4 regions of the Bradyrhizobium sp. USDA 4454 genome follow, and region 2 is predicted to be linked to each of the others. Evidence: predicted binding sites of a transcription regulator. Region 2 holds the regulator's gene; each other region holds the start of a gene.
What was found. The regulator PhoB, encoded in region 2, activates phosphate uptake and scavenging genes when phosphate is short. The targets are predictions, from matches to a motif close to TGTCATNNANCTGTCAT.

Region 1 (5,641 bases), 1.7 Mb from region 2:
GTCAAGACAAGAATCCGGAGCTTCGGTTCTGATTCAATCCGAACCGAAGCTGCTCTGGAATCGCCTCGCGCCGGCCGTTCGATTCCGCTGATCAGTTCGATCCGAACCGGGACACCAGGCCTGGAACAGGAAAAGCGCGGCACACCTCGACACACTCCGACCTGAGCCGCGCGACGACCGCATCGTCTGCTTTCGCCTGCAGGGCTGCGGCAATGAATTCGCCGATGCGATGCATTTCCGCGCCTCCCATGCCACGCGTGGTCGCCGCGGGTGTGCCGAGGCGGATACCGCTCGGCCTGAGCGGCGGGCGCGGATCGTCGGGAATAATTTGCTTGTTTGTGGTGATGGCGATGGCGTCGAGCAGGTCCTCGGCTGCTCGCCCGTCCAGTCCGGTATCGATGACCATCATGTGATTGTCGGTCCCATCCGTGACCAGCTTCATTCCGCGTTCCATCAGCGTTGCTGCCAGAACCTTGGCGTTGCGCAAAACCTGCCGCGCGTAGGTCTGGAAATCCGAGGTCGCTGCCTTGTTCAGAGTCACCGCGATACCGGCCACGACGTTCATGTGAGGTCCGCCCTGCAGGCCGGGAAAGACGGAAGCATCGATCCGACCGGCATGTTCCCTCCGGCACAGAATGATTCCGCCACGGGGGCCGCGCAACGTCTTGTGCGATGTCGTCGTCATAACGTCGAACCCGGCATCAAGCGGATTGCGCATGACATTCGCGGCGACCAGTCCGCCATAGTGGCTCACGTCGGCCATCGTGAGCGCGCCAACCTCGTCGGCGATGCTCTTGAATGCTGCATAGTCAAGGTCGCGCGGATAGGAACTGTAGCCGCACAACACCATTTTCGGACGCGCTTCACGCGCTGTCGCGCGCAACCCGTCGAAATCGATTGCTCCGCTCTTTGACGGGGCCGTCTTGTAGCGAATGAAGTTGAACAGACGTCCCATATGGGACACCGGCGCGCCGTGGGTGAGATGGCCGCCATGCGACAGGTCCATGGCGAGAATGGTGTCGCCCGGATTCAACAGGCCGAGATAGACGGCCTGATTCATCGGCGACCCGGAAAGAGGCTGAACATTGGCGTGCTCGGCGCGAAACAGCGAGCAGGCCCGCTGCCGCGCGAGGTTCTCGATCTGGTCCGTGAACTGCTGACCGCCGTAGTACCGGCGTCCCGGATAGCCCTCGGAATATTTGTTGGTGAAGACGGATCCGAGCAGTTCAAGCACCTCCGGGTAGGTGTAATTCTCGGATGGAATCAGTTCGACGCCGTCTTGCTGACGGCGCTCTTCCCCCGCAAGGGCGGCGGCGATCTCTTGATCGTTGATGGAAAGTTCATCGCGAAATGACGGCATGCTCGGGCTCCTCAACACGCTGTTGTTTCAGCAGATTGGTGCCCAGGCGATCGGCGCTAAAACCTTCGCGCTTCCCCGTGGTCGATTCCACGTCAGCTCGCCAGTCGCGCGACAGGACGAATGAGCACAGCGGCTCCTCGCGATGCAGCTTTTAGCCGATCTGCCGATCTTCCGCAACGGCCGTTGGCGTGGACTTTGTTGAGAGGCTTGACGTCGCACCTCGGATTGTAGAGGGGATCGTCAGCCGTTCTCGACCAGAAACTCGACGCGCTCGGCGGCGAACCGCGAGCGCTTGGTCACGAGCGGCTGGTCCAGCATGTCGACATCGGTTGCATCGACCACCAGCACCGGCCGTCCCAGCGGCAGGTCGAGCCGCGCCGCATCGGTGGCATCGGCAATCGCCGCGGTGATCCGGGTCGAGGCGCGGTGATAATCCTTCACGCCGTAATGTCCGAGCAGCTTCGTCATCGAATGAACGTTGGCGAACACGTTGCCGGCATCGGGAAATCGCTCGGCTGACAGCCATGTGGTGGAGACGCAGATCGGTGTCCGGTCGGCAAGCCGCACCGCTTCGATGCGGATCAGCGGCGCACCGATCTTCAGGCCCAGCTCGCGCGCGATGTCGCGGTTGGCAATATCCTCGCCGGCCTCGATCAACTGGCCGCGCGGCTCGTGGCCGCCGGCGCCGACGATTTCCGAGAAGCGCGTGCGCGAGCGCAGCGGATAGGCGAGGCGCTGGGCTTCGACATAGGTGCCGCTGCCGCGCTCGGCGCGCACCAGTCCGCGCTCCGCCAATGCGGCGAGCGCCCGCCGCACGGTGTGGCGATTGACGCGGTAAGTCTCGGCGATCTCCATTTCGCCGGGCAGCTTTTCGCCCGCGGTAAAGCGGCCGTCAGCGATGCCGCGCTCGATGCCGTCGGCGACCTGCCGCCACAAGGCGACGCCGGAACTTTCCTGCATGCTCATCGCGCGGTGATATCAGAAATCTTCAGTTTGTCACGAAACAGTCATGGCGCTCCGCTATCAAGTTGTCTAGTATCATAGACAACTTGATACAAGCAAGGTTGCCAATGAGTTCGATCGGACTAAACAGCAAACAAGCCCAGCGCAAGGCTGCGATGACGGTGCTGGCGCACTCAGCGGCTGCGGATATCGCAGGCCGGCTGGCGGCGATCGCAATGCCTGCGCACGAGAACCTCCGCGAGCCGGAAAACGGACTGGTGATGCTGCGCGGGCGGATCGGCGGCGACGGCGCGCCGTTCAATCTCGGCGAGGCGACGGTGTCGCGCGCGGCGGTGCAGCTTGCCACCGGCGAGGTCGGCTTCGGCTACACGCTCGGCCGCGATGCTGAGAAGGCGCGGATGATCGCGCTCTGCGACGCGATGGTGCAATCGGCGGCGTTGTCCGGCGAGGTGGAGACCAAGGTGATTGCGCCGCTGCGTGCCGGGATGAATGCCGAACGCGCCCGCAAGGCCGCCGAGACCGCGGCGACGCGGGTCGATTTCTACACGATGGTGCGCGGTGAGGGGTGATGCAATGACGACGATTGCCGAAATGCCCGCAGGCTTTGCCGACAAAGTGCTGTCGGCGCAATCCACCTTCCGTTCCGTGATGGATGCGATGGCGCGCCCGGGCAGCGTGCAGCGCGTCGCAGCAAGCGTCGGGGTGCCCGCCGGCATGATGCGCGGCGCGGCCGCGATCGCGCTGACGCTGTTCGATCACGACACGCCGATCTGGCTCGACAGTGCAATGTCGGCGACGCCGGACGTCGCCCGCTGGCTGAAATTTCACGCCGGCGCACCGGTGGTTGGGGACTCCTCGATCGCAAGCTTCGCGCTGATCGGCGAAGCCGCGAACCTGCCGGCGCTGGAGCGCTTCGCGTTCGGCAGCAGCGAATATCCGGACCGCTCGACCACGCTGATTCTCCAGGTCGACAGCCTGACGCAGGGGCCGGCCTTCGAGCTGAAAGGGCCCGGCATCGACGGCAGCGCGCTGCTGCAGGCGATGTTCAAGCCGCGTGACCTGTTCCAGCGGCTTGCAATCAACGAAGCCCTGTTCCCGCGCGGCATCGATGTCGTGCTGGTCCATGACGATGCCATTGTGGCGATCCCGCGCACCACGCGGCTGATCGCAAGCGGAGTGTGAGCGATGTATGTAGCCGTCAAGGGAGGCGAACGCGCCATCGAGAACGCTCATCGCCTGCTCGCGCACGAGCGGCGCGGCGATCGCGATGTGCCCGAGGTGACGCTGGCGCAGATCTCCGAGCAGCTCGCGCTCGGTGTCGATCGCGTGATGACCGAAGGCTCGCTGTACGACCGCGAGCTTGCGGCGCTGGCGATCAAGCAGGCGCGCGGCGATATGATCGAGGCGATCTTCCTGGTCCGCGCCTTCCGCGCCACGCTGCCGCGCTTCGGCGCCACCGAGCCGGTCAACACCGGCGAGATGCAGGTGCGGCGCCGGATCTCCTCGACCTTCAAGGACGTTCCGGGCGGCCAGATCCTGGGGCCGACCTTCGACTACACCCATCGCCTGCTCGATCCGCAGCTCGCGGAAGGTTTTGTGCCGGAGCAGCCGGCCACAGCGGAGGCCTCGTCGGCGGCGACGCCGCGGGTCACCGATATCCTCGGCCGCGATGGCCTGATCGAATCCTCGCCGCAGGCAGATAGCAACGCGCCGGTCGGCGACCTCACGCGCGAGCCGCTGAGCTTCCCGGCCGATCGCGATCTGCGGCTGCAGAACCTGGCGCGCGGCGACGAGGGCTTCCTGCTCGCGCTCGGCTATTCGACGCAGCGTGGCTATGGCCGTAATCACCCCTTCGCCGGCGAGATTCGCTTCGGCGAGGTCGAGGTCGAGCTGTTCGCCGAGGACGTCGGCTTCGCGGTGCCGCTCGGCTCGATCGAATTAACCGAATGCCAGATGGTCAACCAGTTCAAGGGCTCGACATCAGAGGCACCGTGCTTCACCCGCGGCTATGGCCTCGCCTTCGGCCAGAGCGAGCGCAAGACCATGTCGATGGCGCTGGTCGACCGCGCGCTGCGGGCACGCGAGCTCGGCGAGGAATCGGCGGCGCCGGCGCAGGACGAGGAGTTCGTGATGTCGCACTCCGACAATGTGCAGTCGACCGGCTTCGTCGAGCATCTCAAACTGCCGCACTATGTCGACTTCCAGTCCGAGCTCGGCCTGCTGCGCAAGCTGCGGCAGGAATTCGCCGAGGCCAATCAGGCGCTCGAACTGCAGGAGGCCGCGGAATGAACGCGCCGACATACAATTTCGCCTATCTCGACGAGCAGACCAAGCGGATGATCCGCCGCGCGATCCTCAAGGCGATCGCGATCCCCGGCTATCAGGTGCCGTTCGCCAGTCGCGAGATGCCGATGCCGTATGGCTGGGGCACCGGCGGCGTGCAGGTGACGGCCTCGATCCTCGGTCCTGACGACGTGCTGAAGGTGATCGACCAAGGCTCGGACGACACCACCAATGCGATCTCGATCCGCAAGTTCTTCGGCAAGACCGCTGATGTCGCGACCACGACCTCGACCACGGACGCGACCGTGATCCAGACCAGGCACCGCATTCCCGAGGCAACGCTGCACGCCGGACAGGTGCTGGTCTATCAGGTGCCGATCCCCGAGCCGTTGCGCTTCCTGGAGCCGCGCGAGACCGAGACGCGGCGGATGCACGCGCTCGCCGAATACGGGCTGATGCACGTCAAGCTCTACGAGGACATCGCGCGCTTCGGCCACATCGCGACCGCCTACGCCTATCCGGTGAAGGTGAACGCACGCTACGTGATGGATCCGTCGCCGACGCCGAAATTCGACAATCCGAAGATGGACAATTGCGCGGCGCTGCAGCTGTTCGGCGCCGGCCGCGAAAAGCGCATCTACGCGATCCCGCCCTACACTACGGTGGTGTCGCTGGATTTCGAGGATCACCCGTTCACGCGCTACCGCTTCAACGCGCCCTGCGCGCTGTGCGGCGCCGACAATTCCTATCTTGACGAGATCGTCACCGACGACAGAGGCGGGCGGATGTTCGTCTGCTCCGACACCGACTTCTGCGAGCAGCGCCAGGCCGCCGGCCATCACGGCACCGAGAGCGCCGCGCCGCACAAGGAGAAGGCGCATGTCTGAGCTCGCAAGCCTCGACAACGACCAGCCGCTGCTGGTGGCCGAAGGGCTCGCCAAGAATTACGGCCGGCTTCCTGCCTGCCGCGACGTCTCGTTCGCGCTCTATCCCGGCGAGGTGCTGGCGATCGTCGGCGAATCCGGTTCGGGCAAA
Region 2 (5,641 bases):
GCGACATCACGTCCGGCGTGACGCCGGTGCGCTTGTAGGCGAACAAATCGCCGGTGCGGCCCATGCCGGTCTGCACCTCGTCGAAGGCGAGCAGCAGGCCATGCTCGTCGCACAGCGCGCGCAGCGCCTTGAAGAACGCCTGCGGCGCCGAGCGGACGCCGCCCTCACCCTGGATCGGTTCGATCAGGATGCCGGCGGTGTGCGGGCCGATCGCCTTCTTCACCGCCTCGATGTCGCCATGCGGCACCTGGTCGAAGCCGTCCATCGGCGGGCCGAAGCCTTCGAGATATTTCGCCGAGCCGGTCGCGGCCAGCGTGGCCAGCGTGCGGCCATGGAAGGCGCCTTCGAAGGTGATGATGCGGTAGCGCTCGCCATGCCCCTTGGAGAAGTGATAGTGGCGGACCAGCTTGATCACGCCCTCCATCGCCTCCGCGCCGGAATTGCAGAAGAACACGAAGTCGGCAAAGCTCTGCTCGCACAGCCGCGCGGCGAGCGCCTCGCCGTCCGGGCTCTTGAACAGGTTCGACATGTGCCAGAGCATGGTCGCCTGTTCCTGCAGCGCCTTCACCAGATGCGGATGCGCATGCCCGAGCGCGTTCACCGCGACGCCCGAGGTGAAATCGAGATAGCGGTCGCCGTTGGTTGCGATCAGCCAGGCGCCCTCACCGCGCTCGAAGCCGAGATCGACCCGGGCGAAGACGGGGAGCAGATGCGACGAGGCGTTGGTCATGGCGTTCACTGCCGGTTTGAAGCCGACAATTGCCGCGCGCCTTGACGCCAGCGCAGCAACGGCCAGCTTCGGAAAACAAAACGGCCGCCTTTGCGGGCGGCACGTGGCGGGCATTCTATGCTGCGGCGGGTCCGTGTCAATCGCCAGGAGCCGGCCCTTTGCCGGGCTTCCTGCGCTGCCAAGCGAGCGCAATCCGGAGCATTCCGGTGCGGTGGAAAAGCCTCACAGCAATGCTTAACTTTCCGGAACATGTGGACGCACGGCCGCGGACTCTTGCGCCAGAGTCACGCCATATTGTAGCGTTTGGCCTGTCGGGTACGACATCTCGTGCGGCAGTACTGGACCCTCTAAGTAGCCTTTGTGTCTCGCGTAAACGTTCGGGCGCAACACCGCGCCCGGCGAGGGCTAAGGGATTCTGGCCGCAGGGATATTTGTCCAGATTTGGCTCGCAGCGCCGCTCCGATAACTGGCCGGCGCCATGCGAAAGGAAGAATGCGATGACGGTATTGACCTGGTCCGACGATCGCGTCGAGCAGCTGAAGAAGCTCTGGGAGTCTGGCCTGTCGGCCAGCCAGATCGCAGCGGAACTTGGCAATGTGACGCGAAACGCCGTGATCGGCAAAGTGCACCGGCTCGGCCTCTCCGGCCGCGCCAAGGCACCCTCCACGGCGGCGCCGCGGCAGCGCAAGGCGCGCCCCGCCCAGCACATGATGCGGGTGGCGCGCCCGGTCTCGCGCGGCAACACCGCGCTCGCGCACGCCTTCGAGGTCGAGATGGAGCCCGATCCGATCTCGTTCGACAATGTGGTGCCGATGAGCCAGCGGCTGTCGCTGCTCGAGCTCAACGAAGCCACCTGCCACTGGCCGGTCGGCGATCCATCGAGCCCGGAGTTCTTCTTCTGCGGCGGCAAGGCGCTCGCCGGCCTGCCCTATTGCGCGCATCACTCGCGCGTCGCCTACCAGCCCGCCGCCGATCGCCGCCGGCCGTCGGCGAAACCGCAGATCAAGTAGCACTCGGGAAAACTACGGAAGACCTGAAAAACAAATCCCCGCACAAGCGGGGATTTTTTTGTGGGGGCAAAGTCCGGAAGCATCACCAGTGTCGTCCCTGCCTAGTGCGCAATTGCGCACGGGGGCCGGGACCCATAACCACGAATGGGTGTTGTTAGAAAGCCGTCTGGCCGCTTGCCTATTGCGCCGGCCGCGGCGTATGGGTCCCGGCCTGCGCCGGGACGACGCCGTGTTGTGGCGTGTGATCGCTACGCAACCGCTACGGCTGCGGTTCGGCTTTCGCAAAGCGGTCGTCGAGCGCGTAGCCGGCGCCGCGCACGGTGCGGATCGGATCCTGCTCGCGGCCCGGATTGAGCAGCTTGCGCAGGCGGCCGATATGCACGTCGACGGTGCGCTCATCGATGTAGATGTCGCGGCCCCAGACGCTGTCGAGCAGCTGCTCGCGGCTGAACACGCGGCCGGGATGCTCGAGGAAGAATTCGAGCAGCCGATACTCGGTCGGACCGAGATCGATCGGACGGCCCGAGCGCGCCACGCGGCGCTTCTCGCGGTCGAGCTCGATGTCGCCATAGGTCAGGACGGTGGCGAGCCGCTCCGGGCTGGCGCGGCGCAGCAGGCCCTTCACCCGCGCCAGGAGTTCCGGCACCGAGAACGGCTTGACGATGTAATCGTCGGCGCCGGTGGCAAGCCCGCGCACCCGCTCGCTCTCCTCGCCCCGCGCGGTCAGCATGATGATCGGAAGCTGCTTGGTCTCGGGCCGCGCCCGCAGGCGGCGGCACAGCTCGATGCCGGACAGGCCCGGCAGCATCCAGTCGAGGACCACGAGGTCGGGAACGCGCTCCTTGAGGCGGGTATCGGCATCGTCGCCGCGCCCCACCGTTTCGACATCGTAGCCTTCGGCATCGAGGTTGTAGCGCAACAGCGTCGTCAGCGCTTCCTCGTCTTCGACTACCAGAATGCGTGCGCTCATCGGTCTAAATTCTCTCTCTGTGGTGATCCGTTGCCCAGACGCAAAACCGAAACGCCGTCGACTAGCTGTTACCCGGCACCGTGGTGGCAAAATTGGTCATGTCGCCCTTCGGGCGCTTGTCGGTGATCTGCTGGCCCTCGATCATGTAGAACACGGTCTCGGCGATGTTGGTGGCGTGATCGCCGATCCGCTCGATGTTCTTGGCGCAGAACATCAGATGGATGCAGAACGAGATGTTGCGCGGATCTTCCATCATGTAGGTGAGCAGCTCGCGGAACAGCGAGGTGCAGATCGCATCGACCTCCTCGTCGCCCTTCCAGACGTTCATCGCCGCCGGCAGATCGTGCGCGGCATAGGCGTCGAGCACCGACTTGACCTGCGACAGCACGAGATCGGTCATGTGCTCGAGGCCGCGGATCAGCTTCAGCGGCTGGAAATCGCTCTCCAGCGCCGCGACGCGCTTGCCCATGTTCTTGGCGAGATCGCCGATCCGCTCGAGGTCGGTGGCGACCCGCATCGCGCTGACGATCTCGCGCAGGTCGATCGCCATCGGCTGGCGGCGGGCGATCGTCAGCACCGCGCGCTCTTCGATGACGCGCTGCAGATTGTCGATCTCGATGTCGGCGGCGACCACGCGCTTGCCGAGCGCGACGTCGCGCCGGATCAGCGCGTCGACCGACTCGGTGATCATCCGCTCGACGAGGCCGCCCATCTCGGCGACCAGGCGGGTCAATTCCTGCAGGTCGCTGTCGAATGCCTTGGCGGTATGTTCGGAAGCCATCATCTCTCTCCTCAGCCCGGTCAACCGAACCGGCCGGTGATGTAGTCCTGGGTGCGTCGATCGCTCGGCGAGGTGAAGATCTTGTTGGTGTCGTCGAACTCGATCAGCTCGCCGAGATACATGAAGGCGGTCTTGTCGGAGACCCGCGCCGCCTGCTGCATGTTGTGGGTGACGATCGCGATCGTGTAATCCTCGGAGAGCTCCTGGATCAGCTCCTCGACCTTGGCGGTCGAGATCGGATCGAGCGCCGAGCACGGCTCGTCGAACAGGATCACCTCGGGACGCACCGCCACGGTGCGCGCGATGCACAACCGCTGCTGCTGGCCGCCGGACAGCGACAGGCCGGAGGCGTTCAGCTTGTCCTTGACCTCGTTCCACAGCGCGCCGCCGCGCAGCGCCTTCTCGACCCGGTCGTCCATCTCGGACTTCGAGATCTTCTCGTAGAGGCGGATGCCGAAGGCGATGTTCTCGTAGATCGTCATCGGGAACGGCGTCGGCTTCTGGAACACCATGCCGACCCGCGCGCGCAGCAGATTGAGGTCGAGCTTGGGATCGAGAATGTTGGTCTGGTCCAGCATCAGCTGGCCGGTGGCGCGCTGGCCCGGATAGAGATCATACATCCGGTTGAAGATGCGAAGCAGGGTCGACTTGCCGCAGCCGGATGGGCCGATGAACGCGGTGACGCGGTTGGTGCCGAGCGTCAGGTTGATGTTCTTGAGCGCGTGGTGCTCACCATAATAGAAGTTGAGGTTGCGCGCGGTGACCTTCGGCGCCGCTTCCGGCAATGGCACGTGGGGAGCGTGACTGGCGGAGGCTGTCGAAACTGAAAGCTCGGTCATTTTGCGGCCCTTTCGGCACCAAGGATACGCGCGCCGATATTCAACGCGAGCACGGTGAAGGTGATGAGCAGTGCGCCGCTCCACGCCAGTTCCTTCCAGTAGGCGTAGGGGCTCTGCACGAAGTTGTTGATGGTCACCGGCAGGTTGGCCATCGTCTTGGTCAAATCCCAGCTGAAGAACTGGTTCGACAGCGCGGTGAACAGCAGCGGCGCGGTCTCGCCGGCGACCCGCGCGGTCGCCAGCAGCACGCCGGTGATCAGGCCCGACCGGGCCGCACGATAAGCGATCCGCTTGATCACCAGCGAACGCGGCAGCCCGAGCGCGGAAGCCGCCTCGCGCAGCGGATTGGGCACCAGCAGCAGCATGTCCTCGGTGGTGCGCAGCACGACCGGGATCACGATCACGGCGAGCGCGAGGCTGCCTGCGATCGCCGAGAAGCCGCGCATCGGCACCACCACCGCACCATAGATGAACAGGCCGATGATGATCGACGGCGCGCTGAGCAGGATGTCGTTGATGAAGCGGATCACCGAGGTGAGCTTGTCGTGCTTGCCGTATTCGGCAAGATAGGTGCCGGCGAACAGGCCGAGCGGCGCGCCGATGCCGACGCCGATCACGGTCATGATGACCGAGCCGACGATGGCGTTGAGCAGGCCGCCCTCAGTCGAACCCGGCGGCGGCGTGTTCTGGGTGAACAGCTGCACGCTGAGGCCGGCGATGCCGTTGTAGAGCAGCGTGATCAGGATCAGCGCCAGCCAGGTGACGCCGAACAATGCGGCGCCGACGCAGAGCGTGCGGATGACGATGTCGCTGCGGCGGCGGGATTTGTAGATCGGGTTCATGGCGTCACTTTCCCGCCTTCTTCTCGAGCCGCATCAGCATCAGCCGCGCGCCGGCGAGCACAAAGAAGGTCAGCACGAACAGCAACAGGCCGAGCAGGATCAGGCCGGACTGGTGCAGGCCGTCGCTCTCGGCGAATTCGGAGGCGATCGCCGCCGAGATCGTGGTGCCCGGCGCGAAGATCGACGACGAGATGCGGAACGAATTGCCGATGATGAAGGTCACCGCCATGGTCTCGCCGAGCGCGCGGCCGAGCGCCAGCATGATGCCGCCGATCACGCCGACCCTTGTGTAGGGGATCACGACGCTGCGGACGACTTCCCAGGTGGTGCAGCCCATGCCGTAGGCGGCCTCCTTCAGCACCGGCGGCACGGTCTTGAACACGTCGACCGAAATCGCGGTGATGAAGGGCAGCACCATGATGGCGAGGATCAGCGCGGCGTTGAACAGGCTGAGATAGGACGGCGGGCC
Region 3 (5,641 bases), 3.2 Mb from region 2:
CTGAGGCGAACTCCGCGATCGCAACCTGTTCCGACGTGACGAGCAGAACCTGCCTGACCACCTCGCGCAGCCGATCCTGCGCGCGCTGAGAAATCTCGTAGATACTGAAATGGAGACCGGGGCTCGGCCAACCGCGGTCGACGATCTCGGGCGTGAATATCACCGAGGCATATTGGCGGGCCGTCCGCTCCACCGACGTATAGAACGCGCCGCCGCCGCCGAGCACGATCACCGCACGATCGCGCTCGACGCCGTTGAACCGGATCGGAACGCCATCGTCCATCGTGAACCCGACAGCGGTGGTGTGCGGCGCAAGCTGTGCGTCGACGATCCGTGGAAAGGACTGGGTGTAATTGAGCTCGCATCCCGGCAAGCTCAGGATGACCTGCTCGGCCGAAATCTTCCGCACGAGTGGCGTGAAATCAACATCCAGATTTCGGATCGAACTCCGGAATGCATCAACATCGTCAAAACGAAAGACTCTCGGCACCAGCAATGGCGCCGTCAAATGACCGCTCCTATGAGATGTTCTTCAAATGGACTGTTCTGCAAAATTTGTGCGCCGCGCCCACCCCGCGCCGGCCTCATTGATGAATTCCAAGCACCAAATGCGAATCGTCTGAGAAATTCAATCAGGGAAAATGCGGGCCACTCGCCGAGCCGGACAATCAGGCAAAGGTTCGCCGCTGCCGAATTTCGATAGTGTTTGCCGGAATATCCACCGTTGGGATCGGCCCTCTCCATCAAATTCTATACCCCTATTAAAGATTCGGGGAGGCAGATTGGCACTGGGAACAATGATGTTTCCTCGTCGCGGAACATTTTAGGTACCGCAATGACAGCCATTGCCTCGCCCGATCTTATTGCCAAGCTCGACCGTGTCCTGAAGGCCGGCTCCCCCGATCTCCGCACGCGCCTGCTGCAGGAGGTGGCAGGGCTTTTTCTCGACGACGCTCATCGGCTCAGCACGCACCAGGTCGAGATGTTCGACGGAATCCTGCTCCGCCTGACTGACGACGTCGAGCTGCGGACCCTGACCACGCTCAGCCGCTCGCTCGCCGACTTGCATCTGGTGCCGCGGGAACTGGCGCGTCGTCTGGCCAACCATGACGACGCCGATGTCGCTGCGCCGATGCTGCGAAAATGCGACTGCATTCCAGATGCCGATTTGATCGATATCGCCTGGATGCGGGCCGAGGGGCATCTCTGCGCGATCGCCGGCCGCAAGCAGGTCAACACAGAGCTCGCGGACATTCTGCTGATGCGTGGCGACAGCAATGTGCTTCGCGCGCTCGCAGGCAATCCCGGCGCGGATCTGACCAGCGCCGGCCTTGCCATGATGGTCGATGCCGCCGAGCGCGACGACGACATCGCGGACGCGTTGATCTCGCGCGGCGACCTGCCTCACCGCGTTCTTGCTGACCTGGTGATGCGATCGACGCCGCGCCGGCAGGCCCGGCTGCTCAAGCTCGCACGCCCCGAACTTCGCGACACGATCCGCGCCGCCATCGATGCCGGTGCGGCTCGCGCCTCCGCAAGCGCTCCAGCCACGATCGACGATGCGGAGGCGCGGGCCACGGTGATGTCAAAGCGCGCCCGGGTGGTGTGAGCGGTATCATGACATATGGTGACCGCAGGGCGGAGCGCGTCAGGCTCGACACGCGCCATCCCGTCAATCTGATGGGTGTCGACGGCACCTGGCGGCGGAGCTGCATCCTGCTCGACGTCTCGCAGAGCGGTGCCCGGCTCGAGGTCGAGGGGACACTCGACGTGCTGAAGGCGCAGGAGTTCTTCCTGGTGCTGTCCTCGCGGGGACTGGCGTTCCGGCGCTGCGAGCTGGTTCGTGTCGACGGCACCGAGATCGGCGTGAGATTTATCGAAGAACGAAGGCGAAAGGGACGCCCCGTCATCTGAACTGCCGGCTGCCGCGCCCTACTCGCGCTTGAAGCGATAGTCGAAGCGGTCGCCGTCCGCCGTGATCAAGCCGACCGTCGGGGCCGGGAAATGGATCGGCAGGATCAGCGTATCGGTCCCGGCGACCGAGGCAAAGAACTTCCGCCGCGACCGTGCCGACTGCTTCGGATCCCAATCCGGCTTGGCCGACCACTCCGGCTCGCGGCACTGGATCGCGTGATGCATCAGATCGCCGGCGACCACTGCGCGCTGCCCCTTCGAGACAATGTTGACACAGCAATGGCAGGGCGAATGGCCCGGCGTTGGCGTCAACGTGACGGTGTCATCGAGCGCGTAATCGTCGTCGACCAACAGCGCCTGCCCGGCCTCGACGATCGGCAGGCAATTGTCGCGAAACACCGTGCCGGGCGGATTGGCGCCCTTGGCGTGCTCGGCCTGCCAGGCCGCATACTCGCGCTTGTGGAAGACGTATTTCGCATTCGGGAAGGTCGGCACCCAGCGGCCGTCGCGCAGCGTCGTGTTCCAGCCGGTGTGGTCGATATGCAGATGGGTGCAGAACACGTAGTCGATCTGCTCGTAGGAGATGCCGAGCGCGAACAGCTCGTTGCGCCAGCGCTCCTTGCCCGGGAAGTCGAACGGCGGCGGGTGCCCCTTGTCCTCGCCGGTGCAGGTGTCGACCAGGATGGTGTAGCGCGGCGTCCGCACCACGAAGGTCTGGTAGGTGATCACCATCATGCCGCTGATGGCATCGAAGACCTCGGGCTCCATGGTGTTGAGGTGATGCTTGAACACGGCATCGTCATAGGTCGGGAAGAAATCCTGCGGTCGCCGCCACGGCCCCTCGCGCTCGATCACCGCGTCGATCGTGATGTCGCCGATCCTGATCTGCTTCATGCCGTTTCGCTCCCGCTTTTTTCTGAAGCGTAGCGGGCGGCCTCGCCTCCAACAAGCCGGGCACCGCGCAGCGCGCCATGCGGCTTTGCATTGCTGGAAACGGTCGTGCCGCTATTCGCTGGACAACTCGATGGAAAGCCTGCCTCGTCTTGTCATCTCGCCGTAACAAAAATCGTGCGACTGAAGCGGCTCGCCGTATCGAGGACAACGCCATGACCGCACCAAAACCTTCCCGCCCCAAGATTGCCGAAACCGTGATCGAGCCGACGGTCAAGCTGCGCGAGGTCAAGGTCGGACGCTGCTGCGAAGTGCTCGGCGACACCGCGATCGAATACACCGAGCTTGGCGATTTTTCCTATCTCGGCAGTGGGTGCATCGTCGCCGACGCCGTGATCGGCCGCTTCTGCGCGATTGCGGCGCAGGTCCGGATCGGTGCGCCCAATCATCCGCTGGAGCGCCCCTCCCAGCATCGCTTCACCTATTGCCCGGAATACTACACGGACACCGCCGAGCGAGATCATGACTTCTTCAAGAACAGACGCGCGGACCGCGTCGTGATCGGCAACGACGTCTGGATCGGCCATGGCGTGATCGTGCTGCCCGGCGTCACCGTCGGCGACGGCGCGGTGCTGGCGGCCGGCGCGGTGGTCTCGCGCGACGTCGCGCCCTACACCATCGTCGGCGGCGTGCCGGCCCGGCCGATCAAGGAGCGGTTCAGCCGCAAGATCGCCGCCGAGCTGTCGCAGATCGCCTGGTGGAATTGGCCGCCCGAGACCATCTGGGAGCGCCTGGGCGAATTCCAGTCCAGCGACGTCGAGGCGTTTTGCGCGCGGTGGAAGACGTGACCATGAGCACGGACCCGGATTTCGCTTCGCTCCATCCGGGCTACGAAGTCAAATGGCTCTATTCTGTAGCCCGGATGGAGCGAAGCGAAATCCGGGTCAGTCCTTCCGCTCGCCGAAGTCGCGATTGTCCATCGCACCGCTGCCACCCCAATCCGGTGGCAACGCCCCATTCCGGATGTATCGGTGAAGAGACGTATGTTGCCAGTCGGCAGGCGACGAGACGAGCCGGTGTTTGGTCGGATTGTAGTGCAGTAGTCGACGCAACGCTCAAGATCGCGTTCGTTGCGGATGGTGCGTTCCCAAAACCGTCTCTGCCAAAGCGGGTATTCGCCGCGGTGGTTCGCGGAAAGCGGCACGCCGGAGGCGGCAACGGCGCGCGTGAAAAGGCTCTTGATCTGCCGCCAGCGATCCGGGAAGTCGCTGTCGCCGGGTGGAAGCGTCATCACCGTATGCAGGTGGTCTGGCAGGACCGCGATGGCATCCAGCGTGAACGGCTTCTTGGCGCGCGCTGCGCGAAAGGCAGCGCGTAACAGCCCGATGTGCTCGACCGGTAGCGACGAGGTCCGATTTTCCAAGGTGACCGTGAAGAAGAACGTGCCGCCGGGTATGAAGTTGCGCCGATATTGCACCATATGGACAGACTATCCCGGATTTCGCTTCGCTGCATCCGGGCTACAAAGGGTGCGAGATTTGGTCGCCCTAGCTCCGCAACCCCGGCGCTTCGTGGCCGGTGCGCGCGACATATTCGGTGTAGCCGCCGCCATATTGATGGATGCCGTCGGGCGTCAGCTCGAGCACGCGGTTGGAGAGCGCGGCGAGGAAATGCCGGTCATGCGAGACGAACAGCATGGTGCCCTCGAACTCGCTGAGCGCTGATATCAGCATTTCCTTGGTGGCGAGATCGAGGTGGTTGGTCGGCTCGTCCAGCACCAGGAAGTTCGGCGGATCGAACAGCATCTTGGCCATCACCAGCCGCGCCTTCTCGCCGCCTGACAGCACCCGGCACTTCTTCTCGACATCGTCACCGGAGAAGCCGAAGCACCCGGCGAGCGCGCGCAGCGAGCCCTGCCCGGCTTGCGGAAACGCATCCTCCAGCGACTGGAACACGGTGCGCTCGCCGTCGAGCAGATCCATCGCGTGCTGGGCGAAATAGCCCATCTTGACGCTTCCGCCGATCGCGACCGCGCCGTCGTCCGGCTCGGTCGAACCGGCGACCAGCTTCAAGAGCGTCGACTTGCCGGCGCCGTTGATGCCCATCACGCACCAGCGCTCCTTGCGGCGGATCATGAAGTCGAACCCGTCATAGATGCGCTTGCTGCCATAGGCCTTGTGGACGTTCTTCAGGCTGACCACGTCCTCGCCGGAGCGCGGCGCCGGCTGGAATTCGAACGCCACGCTCTGCCGCCGGCGCGGCGGCTCGACCCGCTCGATCTTGTCGAGCTTCTTGACCCGGCTCTGCACCTGGGCGGCGTGCGAGGCGCGCGCCTTGAAGCGCTCGATGAACTTGATCTCCTTGGCGAGCATCGCCTGCTGCCGCTCGAACTGCGCCTGCTGCTGCTTGTCGGAGAGCGCGCGCTGCTGTTCGTAGAATTCGTAATTGCCGGAATAGGTAGTGAGCTGCCCGGCGTCGATCTCGACCACCTTGTTGATGATGCGGTTGATGAACTCGCGGTCGTGCGAGGTCATCAGCAGCGCGCCCTCATAGCCTTTCAGGAACTGCTCGAGCCAGATCAGGCTTTCGAGATCGAGATGGTTGCTCGGCTCGTCGAGCAGCATGACGTCAGGCCGCATCAGCAGGATGCGCGCCAACGCCACGCGCATCTTCCAGCCGCCGGAGAGCTTGCCGACGTCGCCGTCCATCATCTCCTGGCTGAAGCCGAGACCGGCCAGCGCCTCGCGCGCACGGCCGTCGAGCGCGTAGCCATCGAGCTCCTCGAATTGGTGCTGCACCTCGCCATAGCGCGCGATGATGTCGTCCATCTCGTCCG
Region 4 (5,641 bases), 770 kb from region 2:
AACCGCCGCATCGGGCGGGCGCCATCGATTGCCGCGGCCTCGATCACGCTCTTGGGGATGCTCTGGAGTCCGGCGAGGAAGAACAGGAAATTGTAGGAGATCTGCTTCCACGCCGCGGCAAGGATGATCAGGGCCGCCGCCTGGTCGCCGTCGAGCAGCGGATTCCAGTCAACCCCCATGGCGCGCAGATAGCGCGACAGCACGCCCAGCGAGGGGTGCAGCATGAAGACCCAGAGCACGCCGACCACCGGCGGGGCGACGGCATAGGGCCAGATCAGCAACGTGCGGTACAGCGTCGAGCCGCGCAGCGGCTTGTCGGCCATGACGGCGAGCAGCAGCGCAAACGACAGCGAGGACACCGCGATCGCAAATGAGAACGCGAAGGTCCTGATGATCGCGGCGAAATAGGCCGGTTCCTTGAACAGTTCGAGATAGTTCTCGAACCAGACGAAGCTGGTGGACAGGCCGAAGGCGTCCTGCAGCAGGAAGGACTGGATCACCGCCTGCGCGGCCGGCCAGTAGAAAAAGATCAGGACGATCGCGAGTTGCGGGGCAACCAGCGCGTAAGGCAACAGCTTTGATTGGAAAATTGCTTGCTTTTGCATGGCATCCAGAAAAATGGCAGGCCGCATGATGCGGCCTGCCGGGTCGTCGGTCTAGAGTCGGATTATTTCACGGCGGTCTTTTCAAACTGCCGTAGCATCTGGTTGCCGCGCTCGACGGCAGCGTCCAGCGCCTGCTTGGCGGTCTTCTTGCCGGCCAGAGCCTGCTCGATCTCTTCTGACCACATGTCGCGCAACTGCACCATGTTGCCGAGGCGCAGGCCGCGGGAGTTTTCGGTCGGCTCCTTGTTGGTGAGCTCGAGCAGCGGGGTCTCGAGATAGGGCTGATCCTTGTAGAAGCCCTCTTCCTTGGCCTTGGCGTAGGCGGCCTTGGTGATCGGCAGATAGCCCGACGCCTTGTGGATCCAGACCTGGCGATCGGTGTCCGAGAGGAAGGTCAGGAACTTGGCCACGCCCTTGTATTCCTCGGCGGACTTGCCGCCCATCACCCAGAGCGAGGCGCCGCCGATGATCGAGTTCTGCGGTGCGCCCTTGACGTCGGGATAATACGGCATCGGCGCGGCGGTGAAGTTGAACTTGGCCTGCGCCTTGACGTTGCCGAAGAACGCCGACGAAGTCAGGTAGATCGGGCACTCGCCCGAGGTGAAGCGGCCTTCGCCGGTGTTGGTGCGGCCGGCATAGTCGTAGATCTTGTCCTTCTGCAGCTCGACCAGGTTCTCGAGATGCTTGACCTGCAGCGGACCGTTGAATTCGAGCACGGTGTCGAACCCGTCGAGGCCATTGGCCTTGCTGGCGAGCGGCACGTTGTGCCAGGCCGACAGCTGCTCGAGATTGACCCAGGTGACCCACGAGCCGGAGAAGCCGCAGGTCGCGTAGCCGGCCGCCTTCAGCTTCTTGGCTTCCTCGAACACTTGCGGCCAGGTCTTCGGGATCTCCGCGATGTTGGCCTTCTTCATCGCGTCGAGATTGACCCACATCACCGTCGACGACGAGTTGAACGGGAACGACAGCATCTCGCCCTTCGAGGTCGAGTAGTAGCCGGTGATCGCGGGCAGGTAGACGCTCGGATCGAACTTCTCGCCGGCGTCGGCCATTAGCTTGTAGACCGGCTTCACGGCGCCGGTGGCAGCCATCATCGTCGCGGTGCCGACCTCGAACACCTGCATGATGTGCGGCGCGTTGCCGGCGCGGAATGCAGCGATGCCAGCGTTCATGGTGTCGGCGTAACCGCCCTTATAGGTCGGGATCACCTTGTAGTCGGACTGCGCGGAATTGAAGTCGTTGGCCAGCTTGACGATGACGTCGTTGTTGGCGCCGGTCATCGCGTGCCACCACTGAATCTCGGTCACTGCAAATGCAGGCGACGCGAATGCAAGCGTAGCGGCGGCGACAGCAGCGGCGCCCAATCGTCGAAAAATCATCAAAGCCCCTCCCGGTTGGAATGTCATCTTTCGTTGCGCGCGTTATCAGCGCCGGATGACGTTCAAATGACCGTATAAACGAAAGCCATCGTAGGGGGGAAGCCGCGACAAAGGGAAGCGGTAAAAAAGACGAAGATCGCACCCGGCGCCGTGCGGTGCAGCGTCAGACGCGACGCTGCACCGCAGGGCTGACGGATGGCTGTGTCAGCGCTTGCGCTGGGGGCCGCAGACCACGCCCTTGGCGACCAGGCCGTTGATCTCGTCCTTTGAGTAGCCGAACTCGCCGAGCACTTCCGTCGCGTGCTGGCTAAATTTCGGCGGCGTGCGGCGCAGGCTCGGCTTGGTGCGTTCGAGGCGGATCGGCGAGGCGACGCCCTTGTACCAATCCTTCTCGATGACGTCGCCGCGGTGGATCGTGTGCGGGTTGGTCAGCGCCTGGTCGATCTTCTGCACGGGGCCGGCCGGCAGACCGGCGGCGAGCAGCCGGTTGCACAGCGGCTCGGCCTCGTGCCGGCTGAACACGGCGGCAAGCTCGACCCGCAACGCGTCGCGGTTGGCGATGCGGTCCTTGTTGCGGGCAAAGCGCGGATCGGTGCCGAGCTCGGGCTTGCCGATTTCCTTGGCGAGCTTGCGGAAGGTGCCGTCATTGCCGACGCCGATGAAGATGTTGTCGGTCTTGGTCGGGAAGATCGCGTACGGCACGAGGTTGGGATGCTCGTTGCCGGTGAGCTGTGGCGGCTTGCCGTGCATGAAATAGTTGGCGGTGTGCGGATGCATGATCGCAAGCCCGGTCTCGTACAGGGTGGTCTCGATGAATTGGCCGAGCCCGGAGCGCTGCCGCTCCGACAGCGCCATCAGGATGCCGATCGCGGCATAGAGCCCGGTCGTGATGTCGACCAGCGGCACGCCGATACGCATCGGGCCGCTCTCCGGCGAGCCGGTGGCCGCGATCATGCCGGTCATCGCCTGGATGATTGCGTCATAGCCGGGATTGCCGCCGCGCGGGCCGTCGGCGCCGAAGCCGGAGATCCGGCAATGCACCAGGCGCGGAAATTTCGTGCGCAGCACGTCGTTGCCGATGCCCCATTTGTCGAGCGTGCCCGGCTTGAAATTCTCGATCAGCACGTCGGCGGTCTCGAGCATCTTCATCAGCACCGCGCGTCCGCCCTCGGAGGCGAGGTCGAGGCCGATCGAGCGCTTGTTGCGGTTGATGCCGACGAAATAGGCCGCGTCCTCCTCGTGGAAGGGAGGGCCCCAGTCGCGCACCTCGTCGCCGGCGGGCGGCTCGACCTTGATCACGTCGGCGCCGTGGTCGGCGAGAATCTGGGTGCAATACGGGCCGCCGAGCACGCGCGTCAGATCGATCACGCGCAGTCCGGTCATCGCGCCCGCAGCCGCTGGGGTATTCATGGAAACAACCTTCGCTCAGTTGGGATTGGACAATGCGGTCCCAGAGCTAGCGGTCTTCAGGCGAGGCAGCAATGCTTTGATCGGCGCAGGCCCATGCAGGGGGCAGCGCGGGCGTTCGCCAAGCGAACTGGCATCTGAAAGACAATGGTCCGCCACGTATCGCGGCGGACCATTGCGTGATGTGGAATGAGAGCGTTTTCGAGCGAAGTGGATACCGGTTGGCATGAAGAAAACGCGTCAAAAGAAGAATCTAGAGCCCCGTTCCGATTCAATCGGAACGGAAAGGGCTCTAGACGACGGTCAGCTTGACGTCGACATTGCCGCGGGTCGCGTTGGAATAGGGGCACACCTGGTGGGCCTTCTCGACCAGCGCTTCGGCCTCAGTACGGGACAGGCCGGGCAGCGAGACGGCGAGATCGACGGCGAGGCCGAAGCCGCCTTCCGAGCGCGGGCCGATGCCGACCGTCGAGGTCACCGCGGCGTCGGCGGGAACCTTGGGGCCGCCCTGCGAGGCCACGAATTTCATCGCGCCGATGAAGCAGGCGGCATAGCCGGCCGCGAACAGCTGCTCCGGATTGTTGCCGGCGCCACCGCCGCCACCGAGCTCCTTCGGGGTCGTGAGCTTGACATCGAGCGCGCCGTCGAGGGTTGCCGCATGGCCGTCGCGGCCGCCGGTTGCCTTGGCGCTGGTCTTGTAAAGCACGTTCACAGACATCGTGGTCTTCCTTGGTTTTGGATGGGCTTGAATTCGACAACGCGCATATTGCGCACAATTCGATTGTGAGCAATATAAAATATGCGGCCTCACATTTAATTGTTCGCAATTGAATCCGCGGTCCCGTAAGCCCAGAATGACCCGGACACGAGATGGATACGATGACGATTATGGGCAGGAAACAGACGGCGGCGGACCAGGCGCTGCGGCTCGACAACCAGATCTGCTTTGCGGTCTATTCGACCGCGCACGCGTTCAACCGCGTCTACAAGCCGCTGCTCGACCGGCTCGGGCTGACCTATCCGCAGTATCTTGTGATGCTGGCGCTGTGGGAGCGCGACGACGTGCCGGTGAAAGACCTCGGCGAGCGGCTATTCCTGGATTCCGGCACGCTGACGCCGCTCCTCAAGCGGCTGGAGGCGGCGGCGCTGATCAGGCGGACCCGCAGCAGCGCGGACGAGCGGATTGTCCTGATCACGCTGACGCCGCAGGGCCACGCGCTCCGCGAAAAGGCAAGAGCCATCCCGCAATCGATCCTCGCGGCCTCCGCCTGCACGGTCGGGGAGTTGCTGGCGATGAAGGACGAGATCGTCGCGCTGCGCGACCGGCTGAATAAGGTGCTGGGGGAGTAGCGGTGGCGGGGTGCGTCAAAAATGCTTCTTCGCAGAAGCCCGACCCGACCCGGATTTCAGGTACCGTTCGAATGCGACAGCGAGACGTTCGTCGCTGAACGCTACGTACGTTCGCAGCCGCCATGGCCCGTACTTCGAGGTATGTGGGACTTCGCCGGCATTGTGCTTTATTAGACGTGCAAGCACATCGTCAGTCATGCCGACATAGAAATGCTCGGCATCGAGACTCTCTAGAATGTAGCCGTATTTCATTGCGTATCCTCCACGTGAGTGAGGATACATCAGCAATCGGAACTCATAAAAAACAGCTTGCCTCGGCCCGCCGTCGCCCTTCGGGCTACGGCGGGGCAGCCTTCGCTCGCATCGCTACGAGGGACTTCCGGGCTTGCCCAGCCGAAGCTCGCGAAGCGAGCGAAGGCTGGTGGAGCCAGGCGGGATCGAACCGCCGACCTCTTGCATGCCATGCAAGCGCTCTCCCAGCTGAGCTATGGCCCCTTATCCAGTGGGATGATCCTGGGGGATCGATCCCGGTCCGCGCGGCCTGGATGACTCGCGCGGCAGCACCGTTGATCATAGATCGGCGCCGATCTCAAGTCTCTTCATCACCGCCGACGTCACCAATGATGTCGGTCACGTCCTCATCGCCCTCTTCCTCGTCGGCGATGAAGGTCGAATCGTCGTCGTCATCGTCATCGATGGTCTCATCGACCTCGATATCGTCCTCGGATTCGGGAACCTGAGCCTTGACCTTGCCGGTGTTCTCCTCGGCATCGGCCTCCTCGAGCGAGACCAACTCTTCGGCCTCGGCGGGTTCCGGCATGTCGGCGGCGGTCGCAGGCGAATTGACGGTGGCGCCACGGCCCCGCGGCGCGGCCACCGGCGCGATCGGCACGACCTCGC

Region 1: phnF (phosphonate metabolism transcriptional regulator PhnF) is a predicted target of PhoB. The motif match lies at 2,355-2,371, and genes of this name have one in related genera.
Region 3: ACVIW0_RS20930 (DapH/DapD/GlmU-related protein) is a predicted target of PhoB. The motif match lies at 2,959-2,975, and genes of this name have one in related genera.
Region 4: ugpB (sn-glycerol-3-phosphate ABC transporter substrate-binding protein UgpB) is a predicted target of PhoB. The motif match lies at 2,040-2,056, and genes of this name have one in related genera.

The regions. Positions count from the first base shown of each region.
Region 1 is NZ_JBTRCN010000001.1:5,977,812-5,983,452, reverse strand. Features, by position in the region: gene ACVIW0_RS27835 (serine hydroxymethyltransferase) at 92-1,360, opposite strand; ZMP/ZTP riboswitch at 1,394-1,478, opposite strand; gene phnF (phosphonate metabolism transcriptional regulator PhnF) at 1,601-2,326, opposite strand; gene phnG (phosphonate C-P lyase system protein PhnG) at 2,431-2,892, shown strand; gene phnH (phosphonate C-P lyase system protein PhnH) at 2,897-3,505, shown strand; gene ACVIW0_RS27815 (carbon-phosphorus lyase complex subunit) at 3,509-4,612, shown strand; gene ACVIW0_RS27810 (alpha-D-ribose 1-methylphosphonate 5-phosphate C-P-lyase PhnJ) at 4,609-5,493, shown strand; gene phnK (phosphonate C-P lyase system protein PhnK) at 5,486-5,641, shown strand, end outside.
Region 2 is NZ_JBTRCN010000001.1:7,635,174-7,640,814, forward strand. Features, by position in the region: gene ACVIW0_RS35565 (acetylornithine transaminase) at 1-730, opposite strand, end outside; gene ACVIW0_RS35570 (hypothetical protein) at 729-968, shown strand; gene ACVIW0_RS35575 (GcrA family cell cycle regulator) at 1,228-1,740, shown strand; gene phoB (phosphate regulon transcriptional regulator PhoB) at 2,000-2,710, opposite strand; gene phoU (phosphate signaling complex protein PhoU) at 2,772-3,491, opposite strand; gene pstB (phosphate ABC transporter ATP-binding protein PstB) at 3,512-4,330, opposite strand; gene pstA (phosphate ABC transporter permease PstA) at 4,327-5,172, opposite strand; gene pstC (phosphate ABC transporter permease subunit PstC) at 5,177-5,641, opposite strand, start outside.
Region 3 is NZ_JBTRCN010000001.1:4,447,037-4,452,677, forward strand. Features, by position in the region: gene ACVIW0_RS20910 (AraC family transcriptional regulator) at 1-508, opposite strand, end outside; gene ACVIW0_RS20915 (DUF2336 domain-containing protein) at 725-1,609, shown strand; gene ACVIW0_RS20920 (PilZ domain-containing protein) at 1,618-1,914, shown strand; gene ACVIW0_RS20925 (MBL fold metallo-hydrolase) at 1,933-2,808, opposite strand; gene ACVIW0_RS20930 (DapH/DapD/GlmU-related protein) at 3,021-3,653, shown strand; partial or broken gene ACVIW0_RS20935 (REP-associated tyrosine transposase) at 3,750-4,285, opposite strand; gene ACVIW0_RS20940 (ABC-F family ATP-binding cassette domain-containing protein) at 4,353-5,641, opposite strand, start outside.
Region 4 is NZ_JBTRCN010000001.1:8,405,608-8,411,248, reverse strand. Features, by position in the region: gene ugpA (sn-glycerol-3-phosphate ABC transporter permease UgpA) at 1-605, opposite strand, end outside; gene ugpB (sn-glycerol-3-phosphate ABC transporter substrate-binding protein UgpB) at 668-1,984, opposite strand; gene ACVIW0_RS39090 (CaiB/BaiF CoA transferase family protein) at 2,189-3,394, opposite strand; gene ACVIW0_RS39085 (organic hydroperoxide resistance protein) at 3,684-4,109, opposite strand; gene ACVIW0_RS39080 (MarR family winged helix-turn-helix transcriptional regulator) at 4,280-4,741, shown strand; gene ACVIW0_RS39075 (GIY-YIG nuclease family protein) at 4,757-4,993, opposite strand; tRNA gene ACVIW0_RS39070 (tRNA-Ala) at 5,161-5,236, opposite strand; gene ACVIW0_RS39065 (TIGR02300 family protein) at 5,331-5,641, opposite strand, start outside.